3 regions of the Streptomyces sp. Ag109_G2-15 genome follow, and region 1 is predicted to be linked to each of the others. Evidence: riboswitches for the same ligand, from Rfam matches in the RefSeq annotation. Region 1 holds a riboswitch; each other region holds the start of a gene.
What was found. Region 1 has a riboswitch for cyclic di-AMP ahead of CRP49_RS17460 (transglycosylase family protein). Riboswitches for the same ligand answer to the same signal wherever they lie in the genome.
Positions count from the first base shown of each region.

Region 2: another riboswitch for cyclic di-AMP. It lies ahead of CRP49_RS08520 (C40 family peptidase); the one in region 1 lies ahead of CRP49_RS17460 (transglycosylase family protein).
Region 3: another riboswitch for cyclic di-AMP. It lies ahead of CRP49_RS43265 (LysM peptidoglycan-binding domain-containing M23 family metallopeptidase); the one in region 1 lies ahead of CRP49_RS17460 (transglycosylase family protein).

Region 1 covers NZ_OCNI01000001.1:3,886,862-3,890,142, forward strand. The annotation lists gene CRP49_RS17450 (cytochrome P450) at 1-540, shown strand, start outside; gene CRP49_RS17455 (transglycosylase family protein) at 710-1,750, shown strand; cyclic di-AMP (ydaO/yuaA leader) riboswitch at 1,933-2,101, shown strand; gene CRP49_RS17460 (transglycosylase family protein) at 2,106-2,795, shown strand; gene eno (phosphopyruvate hydratase) at 3,176-3,281, shown strand, end outside.
Region 2 covers NZ_OCNI01000001.1:1,990,619-1,993,899, forward strand. The annotation lists gene pcrA (DNA helicase PcrA) at 1-1,683, opposite strand, end outside; cyclic di-AMP (ydaO/yuaA leader) riboswitch at 1,947-2,115, shown strand; gene CRP49_RS08520 (C40 family peptidase) at 2,124-3,275, shown strand.
Region 3 covers NZ_OCNI01000002.1:1,516,625-1,519,905, forward strand. The annotation lists gene CRP49_RS43255 (SGNH/GDSL hydrolase family protein) at 1-95, opposite strand, end outside; gene CRP49_RS43260 (DUF6250 domain-containing protein) at 241-957, opposite strand; gene CRP49_RS43265 (LysM peptidoglycan-binding domain-containing M23 family metallopeptidase) at 1,210-2,094, opposite strand; cyclic di-AMP (ydaO/yuaA leader) riboswitch at 2,099-2,262, opposite strand; gene CRP49_RS43270 (alpha-galactosidase) at 2,566-3,281, opposite strand, start outside.

The DNA of each region.
Region 1 (3,281 bases):
ATGGCCTTCATCCTGTTGTTCGCCGGGTTCGAGACCACCGTGAACCTGATCGGCAACGGCACCTACGCCCTGCTCACCCACCCCGAGGAGCGCCACCGCCTGCAGCGCTCCCTGGCCGCCGGGGAAAGGGACCTGCTGGAGACCGGAGTCGAGGAACTCCTGCGCTACGACGGCCCGGTGGAGCTGGCCACCTGGCGGTTCGCCACCCGGCCGCTCACCATCGGCGGGCAGGACATCGCCGCCGGGGACCCGGTGCTGGTCGTACTCGCCGCCGCCGACCGGGATCCGGAACGGTTCGCCGACCCGGACGTCCTGGACCTGTCCCGCAGGGACAACCAGCACCTCGGCTACGGCCACGGCATCCACTACTGCCTCGGCGCCCCGCTCGCCCGTCTGGAGGGCCAGACCGCGCTGGCCACCCTCCTCACCCGCCTCCCCGACCTGCGGCTCGCGGCGGATCCGGCCGAGCTGCGCTGGCGCGGCGGGCTCATCATGCGCGGCCTGCGCACCCTCCCCGTGGAGTTCACGCCCGCCCGGTGAGCACAGCCCGTACAACGGAACATGACAGACGTTCAACTCTGTGATCTTCACGTGATCTGCGCGGCATTAACTTGTGACAAGTGATCGTCTGCCTATACGTTCACCCATCAGCGTGGCCCCCGAGTTCCACCGGCCGCGCCGGTCCTGCTGTCGCACGAAAGGCTTCCGCATGCTCACCGGGAACGGTCGTCACCGTCGCCCCCGTCAGGCTCCGGCCCTCCTCGTCGCGGCCGGCGTGACCGGCTCCGCCATCGCCATCCCGCTGCTCGGCGCGGCGAGCGCCAACGCGGCCGACGGCACCACGTGGGACAAGGTGGCCGAGTGCGAGAGCGGTGGCTCCTGGAGCGCCGACACCGGTAACGGTTACTACGGCGGCCTGCAGATATCCCAGGGCGACTGGGCCAAGTACGGCGGCACGAAGTACGCCTCCAGCGCCGACGAGGCCAGCCGTTCGCAGCAGATCGCCGTCGCCGAGAAGATCCTCGCCGACCAGGGCACCACCCCCTGGGCCACCTGCGCCCTGCTGGCCGGCATGACCTCGGACTCCGGCTCCGTGGACGTCGACACGGGCGTCTCGGGCTCCGGTTCGTCCGACTCCGGCTCCGGCTCGGCACACTCCGGCGACTCCTCCGCGTCCACGGACCCGTCCAACTCCACCGATACGTCCGACACGTCTGACTCGTCCGGCCTGCCGGATTCGTCTTCCTCGTCCGACTCCTCCTCGGATGCGACGGCCAAGCCGTCCCCGAGCGCGAGCAAGGACGCCGACGCCAAGGGCGACGAGAAGGGTGCGGACACCCCCAAGTCCGACAAATCCGCATCGCCCGGCACCGGGAGTGCGCAGGGGAGCGAGTCCGCCACTACGGATCCCGCGACGGATGAGTCGGACAATTCGTGGCAGACCGACAGCTCTTCGAGCCTGGTCGACACCGGCGCCCTCAGTGGTGGCGGACGCCACCGCGGTGGCAGTGCGGACGAAAGCGTGACAAACGGTCAGAACGGCACCGCGTCCGGCCGTCACGCCAGCCGCGACGCGAGCACCTACACCGTCCGCGAGGGCGACACCCTCGCCTCCATCGCCGACTCCCTTGACGTCGACGGCGGATGGCATGCGCTCTACGCCGAGAACAAGAAGGCCATCGGGGCCGACCCGAACCACATCAGTGCCGGTCAGACCCTCGAAGTCGGTATCGAAACGGGCGATAAGTAGCGGGAGTTGACGCCCCACTTCACGCTTAATGTCCGTTTTGGCGAAAGTGTGGGATGAGTCTCAGAAGCCCTGATCGTCTTTGAAATTCCGCCGATCGCCTGTCTACGGTCAAGGCCGCTCGTCACCACGAGCCCCGGCTTCCGCAACGCCGAGTCCTGCCAGCGGTTGCCCGGGAACAGTCGTCGCGTCAAGCGCCGTAGGCAGGAGCGGGGGACCCAAGGTAAGCGCCGGGACCGGCAGTTGATGCCGGCACCGGCTTGGGGTGAAGCCGCGTCCCGAAAGGGCCGCGGCCGGGCAACTCAACCGGCCCGAACCCGACAGCTCACCTCGCAGGCGTCGGTGAGGGGATCGATCCATGCTGTTCTCCGGCAAGGGCAAGCACCGTCGTCCGTCCAAGGCCACCCGTGTCATCGCACTCGCCGGTGTCACCGGCGCCGCCGTCGCCGCCCCGCTGATGGCGGCCGGCAACGCCTCCGCCGCCACCGCCTCCGAGTGGGACGCGGTCGCCCAGTGCGAGTCCGGCGGCAACTGGTCCATCAACACCGGGAACGGCTACTACGGCGGTCTCCAGTTCTCCGCCTCCACCTGGGCCGCCTACGGCGGCACGGCCTACGCCGCCCGCGCCGACCTGGCCGGCAAGCAGCAGCAGATCACCGTCGCCGAGAAGGTCCTCGCCTCCCAGGGCAAGGGCGCCTGGCCGGTCTGCGGCACGGGCCTGTCGAGCACCCCGTACAGCGGCACCGCGGCGGCTCCGTCGACGAGCAGCTCCTCGAAGAGCACCACGACGGCCACCCGCTCCACCGACCAGCAGGCCGCCTCCCGCTCCGCCGAGCGCCCGGCCGCGAGCCAGACCGTCACCACCCCGACCGGCAAGAAGGTCAAGAAGGGCGACGGCGAGTACAAGGTCGTCAAGGGCGACACCCTCAGCACGATCGCCGAGCAGCACAAGGTCAAGGGCGGCTGGCAGAAGCTGTTCCAGCTGAACAAGGACATCGTCGAGGACGCGAACCTCATCTACCCGGGCCAGCAGCTGCACCTGAAGTGACACCTGGTCCCCACCAGAACCACAGCGCCCTCACAAGGCCGGCCCCCACACTGAAGGCCTCGTGAGGGACTTTCCCCCCGTCCCCACGGGCTCCCCGCCCCGGCGCGTGTTCCCCCGTACGCGCCGGGGCGGGGTTGTTTGTACCCACCCCGCCCTGTGCGGCCGCCCCGCTCCCTGCCGGGCCCCGCCCCGGTGTTCCCTCCGTTTCCCCACTCTTCAGCCGGGCCTCACCCATGAGCCCCTTTGTTCCGAACGTGAACAATAGGTACCGTCTCCCTGTCCACGGGACGGTCGGTCGGTGGCCGACGCCCCCGGGACGGTTAGGCTCTAGTCGCAAGGCACACCAGCCGCGCACAACCAGCGTCACATCCACGAAGGAGATGCTCGTGCCGTCCATCGACGTCGTCGTAGCCCGGGAAATCCTGGACTCCCGAGGCAACCCCACGGTCGAGGTCGAGGTCGGCCTCGACGACGGCAGCACGGGTC
Region 2 (3,281 bases), 1.9 Mb from region 1:
GGCCGGTCCGGCGCCGGACTCGACGATCGTGCGGAGGTCCTCCATCAGCACGTTGAACCGCTTGACGGCGTTCGTCGACCGCGCGGCCATGCCGTATGCCTCGTCCACGCGCTTCAGCGCCTGCGGGAAGCTGATCTTCTCGCGCTGGGAGAGCGCGTCGATCATCGCCTCGGCGCGCTCGCCGATGCCCCGCTTGGGGACGTTGAGGATGCGGCGCAGCGGCACCGAGTCCTCGGGGTTGGCGAGGACACGCAGGTAGGCCAGGACGTCCCTGACCTCCTTGCGCTCGTAGAAGCGGACGCCGCCGACGACCTTGTAGGGCAGGCCGACGCGGATGAAGACCTCTTCGAAGACACGGGACTGCGCGTTGGTGCGGTAGAAGACGGCGACGTCCCCGGCCTTCGCCTCGCCCGCGTCGGTGAGGCGGTCTATCTCGTCGGCGACGAACTGGGCCTCGTCGTGCTCGGTGTCGGCGACGTAGCCGGTGATCCGGGCGCCCTGACCGGCGTTGGTCCACAGGTTCTTCGGGCGGCGGGACTCGTTGCGCTCGATGACCGCGTTGGCGGCGGACAGGATCGTCTGCGTGGAGCGGTAGTTCTGCTCCAGCAGGATCGTCGTCGCGTTCGGGTAGTCCTCCTCGAACTGGAGGATGTTGCGGATGGTCGCGCCGCGGAAGGCGTAGATCGACTGGTCCGCGTCACCCACGACGCACAGTTCGGCGGGCGGGAGGTCGGCCTCGCCGGGCGGTACGTCGGATTCGTCGGCGCGTGCGCCGGTGCCGACCAGCTCGCGCACCAGGGCGTACTGGGCGTGGTTGGTGTCCTGGTACTCGTCGACCAGGACGTGCCGGAAGCGGCGGCGGTAGTGCTCGGCGACGTCCGGGAAGGCGCGCAGCAGGTTGACCGTCGTCATGATCAGGTCGTCGAAGTCGAGCGCGTTGGCCTCGCGCAGCCGCGACTGGTAGAGCGCGTAGGCCTGGGCGAGGGTCTTCTCGAAGCCGTCGGTGGCCTGGGCGGCGAAGTCCTCCTCGTCGATCAGCTCGTTCTTGAGGTTGCTGATCTTGGCGCTGAAGGACTTGGGCGGGAAGCGCTTGGGGTCGAGGTCCAGGTCGCGGCAGACCAGGGCCATCAGGCGCTTGCTGTCGGCGGCGTCGTAGATGGAGAAGCTCGATGTGAAGCCGAGCCTCTTCGACTCGCGGCGCAGGATCCGTACGCACGCGCTGTGGAAGGTCATGACCCACATCGCGTTCGCGCGCGGGCCGACGAGCTGCTCGACGCGCTCCTTCATCTCGCCCGCGGCCTTGTTGGTGAAGGTGATCGCGAGGATCTGGCCCGGGTGCACATGCCGCTCGGCGAGCAGGTGGGCGATGCGGTGGGTGAGCACGCGGGTCTTGCCGGAGCCGGCGCCGGCGACGATGAGCAGTGGGGAGCCGGCGTGGGCGACCGCGGCGCGCTGGTTGTCGTTCAGCCCCTCCAGGAGCGCGGCCGCGTCGAGCGCCGGGCGCGGGGCGCCGTCGCGGTAGTACGCGTCCCGGTCCGGCGGCGCGTCGAACTTCCCGCCGAACAGATCGTCCGGAAGCGGCTCCGGAGCGTGATCGTCCTCGGGCGGCGGCGGGGGCTCCTCCTCGTGCCCGCGAGGGGTCTGGAGGTCCGCCAGGAAGCTGTCGTCAAAGAGGCTGCTCATCGCTCTCCGAGTCTAGGGTGCCGCACCGACAACCGGTCGCCGTCCCGGAAACCATGGCCGGTTTCCGGGAGGGGCGGACGTGCGCGGCCCGGACGCCAACAGCCCCTCACGCAGCGGAATCACCCCGTGACACGGGAGCGGTCCCACCCCCAGGTCACGAAAATGTATCGGACATATAGTGCACCAACCTTCACACGAGTCACACCAGTTGGCTAGGTTGCCGGTCGGGCCGCACGCCCCCTTCCGGCGAACGTCGCCGAGCCGCGCGGCCTCCGCCGAGTCCGGCGCGCCCCTGCACGGCGCCCGGAGCCGGGGACCCACCGAACCTTGGGGTGAATCGGCACACGTCCCGCCCGGGACGAGAGCCGTAGGGCAAACCTTCCGACCGCCCGAACCCGACAGCTAACCCGGTAGGCGGCACATGGAAGGAGTCGCCTCCCTTGGCGTCGCACCGCAAGCCGCGCCCCGCGGGCACACGTGGAGCAGGTCTCCGCACCCCCGTCCTCGCCACCGCCGCCCTCACCTCCGTGGCCGTGCTGTCCCAGACGGCCGACGCCGCTCCCCCGGCCGATGGGAAGCCGAGCCTGGAGGAGGTCGAGAAGAAGGTCGACGACCTCTACCGCCAGGCGGAGTCGGCGACCGAGAAGTACAACGCCGCCAAGGAGCAGACCGGCAAGCAGCGCAACCACATCGACTCCCTGCGCGAGGAGGTCGCCCGGCGGACCGCGCGGCTGAACAAGGCCCGCGAGGAGCTGGGCTCGTTCGCCGCCGCCCAGTACCGCACCGGGGCCGGCACACCCGACACCGCCACCTTCCTGCTCGCGGACAGTCCCCAGGACTACTTCGACGAGAGCCAGCTGATGAACCGGCTGACCTCGCGGCAGAAGAGCGCCGTCGACGACTACGTCACCGAGCAGGCCGCGACCATGAAGAAGCGGCAGGAGGCCGCCAAGAGCCTCCAGACGCTGTCCGAGTCGCAGAACGAACTGCAGACCGCCAAGGCCACCGTCCAGAAGAAGCTCGCCTCCGCGCGCACACTGCTGTCCCAGCTGACGGCCGAGGAGAAGGCCCGGCTTGCGGCGATCGAGCGGCAGAAGCAGGAGGAGGCCGCGCGGAAGGCCGCGGAGCTGGCGAAGCAGCAGGCGGCAGAGGCGCAGGCCCAGCAGGACAGCGGTTCGTCGTCGGGCGGCTCGTCCGCGTCCGGCGGCTCGTCGACGTCCTCCGGGACGTACGCCACCAAGGCCGAGAAGGCGATCTCCTTCGCGCGCGCCCAGATCGGAAAGCCGTACGTGTGGGGCGCCACCGGACCCGGATCGTACGACTGCTCCGGCCTCACCCAGGCCGCCTGGAAGGCCGCCGGCGTCACGCTCCCGCGCACCACCTACGACCAGGTCGACGTGGGAACCACGGTCTCCCTCGCCGACGCGAAGCCCGGCGACCTGATCTTCTTCTACGACGACATCAGCCACGTCGGCATCTACATAGGCAACGGCATGATGATCCACGCCCCCAAGCCCGGCGCGTACGTCCGCGAGGAGTCGATCTACTACGCCGGCGAATCGATCATCCACAGCGTGGTCCGACCCGCCTGAGCGTCC
Region 3 (3,281 bases), on a different contig from region 1:
AACCGGTCGGCCCAGCCCACGAACGCCCCGTCGGGTCCGGGGTCGCCCACGCCCTCGGTGAAGCTGTCCCCCACCGCCACGTACGACCCGATCACTGATCTGTTGTCATTCTTCGAATCGTCTGCCACGTCGGACCATGATTCACCTTCGGATGTGACCTACGCGACCGTAAGCAGGGGTTGACGGACGGTGAGATGAGACACCCTTAAATAATTTGCCAATCCAGGAATAGCGGCCCGGTCAGGCGCGTTGACCGTGCGATCGCCACACCCGGAAGCCGCTGACCCGGAAGTGGCTCCACACGGTCCGGAAGGCGAAGTGTCCGCCGGTGTACGGCTCCGGGTCCGTGTAGTCGAACACGAGCCGCCCGTTGTTCCACCACTGCACGAGCGAGCCGTCCGACACGATCCGCACATGGTTGGGCCGGCCGGGGACCAGCAGGGGTTCGGTGTAGTCGTAGACGAGCGGGCGGACGCCGGGCTCGCCGACGTAGCGGCGCAGCCGGGTCGTGGTGTTGGAGTTGGCGCCGTAGCCGACGTAGTAGGTCGTGAGGTAGTCGTACTCGGCGAGCGCGCCGCCCCGGCGGGCGGCGAACAGGTCGTCCGGAGAACGGACGTCGGTGGCGTTCCAGAAGTTGTTCAGGTCGGAGACCCGGTCGTTGGCGCCGCCCGCCGAGACCGCGGTGGCGGTGTACTCGAGGACGTACGGCCCGTCGAGCCGCTGCCGGAACCAGACCGTGGCGCCGCTCGGCACGTCGATGTCCAGGACGCCGTCGGCGGCGGTGACGCTGCCGCCGTCCTGGAGTTCGGTGACCCACTGGCCGAGCCCGTGCCGGAAGTCGTCATGGGCGAGGAGGCGGCGGTGGCGGGGTGCGGCGTGGGCGGCCGGTGCGGGGGCGAGGGCGGTGAGGGCGGCCGAGGCCGCGAGGGCCGCGAAGCCGCGGCGGGTGGTCGTCACGTCGGGTGGCTCCTTCACAGACGGGAAGCGGAGACGGAAAACGGAGACAGAAAGCGCTTGCATCCCACGCAGGCCACTGTGTCCGCACCCCACCTCTCCTGTCGACACCCTGGGCGCGGCCGCCACAGGACCGCAACGAGACGGGTGGTACGAGCGCACATGCCGAAGGCCGGACCCGTGGATCGGGGTCCGGCCTTCGACTGCGTATCAGGCAGGTGATTCTCGAGGAGTGGGTCCCTGGAAGCCGGAGCCTCAGACGGCGACGCCGTGCGTGCGGAGGTAGCCGACGGGGTCGATGTCCGAGCCGTAGTTCGGCGTGGTGCGGATCTCGAAGTGCAGGTGCGGGCCGGTCACGTTGCCGGTCGCACCGGAGAGGCCGATCTGCTGGCCCGCGGTCACGGTCTGGCCGGCCGAGACGGAGAGCTGCGAGAGGTGGCCGTACTGGGCGTAGTAGCCGTCGTTCAGCTTGATGACGACCTGGTTGCCGTACGCGCCGCCCCACCCGGCGGAGACGACGGTGCCGGCGGCGACGGCCTTGAGCGAGGTGCCGGTCGGCACGACGAAGTCGACGCCGGTGTGGTAGCCGCTGGACCACATGCTGCCGGCCACGTGGTAGCCGGTGCCGATGGTGGCGCCGGTGACCGGGAGGGTGTAGCCGGTGGAGGGGGCGGTGGCGGCACCGGAGGTGTCGGCGGCCTGGGACTGCGGCGCCCGCGCGGGGGCGGGAGCGGAGGGCTCGGTGTGCGTCTGGGCGGCCTGCCCGCCGAGCGACAGCTTCAGACCCGGGTGGATCAGCGAGGGGTCCTGGCCGACGGCCTGCCGGTTGTCGTCGTAGAGCCGCTGCCAGCCGCCGCTGACGTGCTGGTCGTCGGCGATCTTCGCGAGCCAGTCACCGGACTGCACCGTGTAGGTGCGCACGCCCGAATTCTGCTGTGCGGCCGCCTTCTTCGCGGCCGTCTTCGCCACGGACGGAAGGGACTGCACGGCCTTTCCGGAAACGGACTGCGCGGTGGCGGCGTGCGCTCCGGTGGCCCCGAAGAACGGCAGGACCAGCGCGGCGCCACCGGTTCCGGCGACGGCGATCGAGCGGGTGAAACGCGGGGCCTTGGGACGGCGGTGCTTACCCTTCGCGGGCATGGCGCATTCCTCTCCGGCGCCTGCGAGGTGAGCTGTCGGGTTCGGGCTGGAGCTGCCCGGCCGCGCGCTGCGCGGCTACACCCCCAGCCTGTCGCGGAGACCGGGACAGGCAGTCATACCTGGTGGGTCCCCCGCTCCTGCCGAACACGGGTGAAGTGTGTGGGGACTCCGGGCGGCGGCAGGATTCGGCGTTCCGTCCGGATTGGTGGCGAACGTAAGCGAGCAAGACGGACCCGGACAAGCGACCGGTTCCCGACGTCGGGGTCTCAAGTGATCCAATTCGGGAATTCACGGTCACTCTCCGTGAATTCCCGAATCTCTCCCCTTTTCAATTCCCTTTGCCGCTATCGGAATTACGTGGACATGACGCGCGACGCACGGTCACGAATATGACGCTCCTCACGCCCCGACTCCCCACGCCCCCTCATTCCAGAGCGAGTTGGAATGAAGGCTCCAATTCGGACAGAAAGCTCAGATGCGACGCAGTCGGAGAACCGTCGCATCCAGGTCACCCTTCAGTCCGGTGCGCAGCCCGTGGTGCAGCAGGACCGCCCCGCGGTGCACTTCACCCGTTTCGCGGCATTCGTACGACGCCGTCGGGTCGAGTCCGCGCAGCCGCAGCGCCGGGACCGGCTCGCCGTAGTGCTGCGCCTGCAGGCAGGCGAGGACCACGGTCTCGTCCCCGAGGACGTACTGGACGGCACTGAGGCCGCCCGCCGGGGGCCGCAGCCGGTACTGGTCGCCGCGCTGGACGACCGGGCGGATCTCCTTGTACAGCTCCACCCACCGGTGGGCTTCGGCCAGCTCCTCCCCGGTCCACTCGGTGAGGTCGCCGCCGACGCCGAGCACCCCGGCCATCGAGCTGACGAAGCGGAACCGCAGCGAGCTTTCCCGCCCGTTGAGCTGGGTGTTCGGGCTGTCGGTGACCCAGGCCGCCATGACCCGCGCGGGGTGGATCTGGCTGAAGCCGTGCTGGATGGCGAGCCGGTCGAGCGGGTCGGTGTTGTCGGAGGTCCACACCTGGTCGGTGCGGCTCATCACGCCCAGGTCGATCCTCCCGCCGCCGCCCGAGCAGGACTCGAAGGCGACCGAGGGATGGGCGGCGCGCAGCCGGTCCAGCAGGGCGTACAGGGCGCGGACGTGGTCGACCCACAGGCGCTGCGGGTACGGCTCCCCGGGCCAGCCGG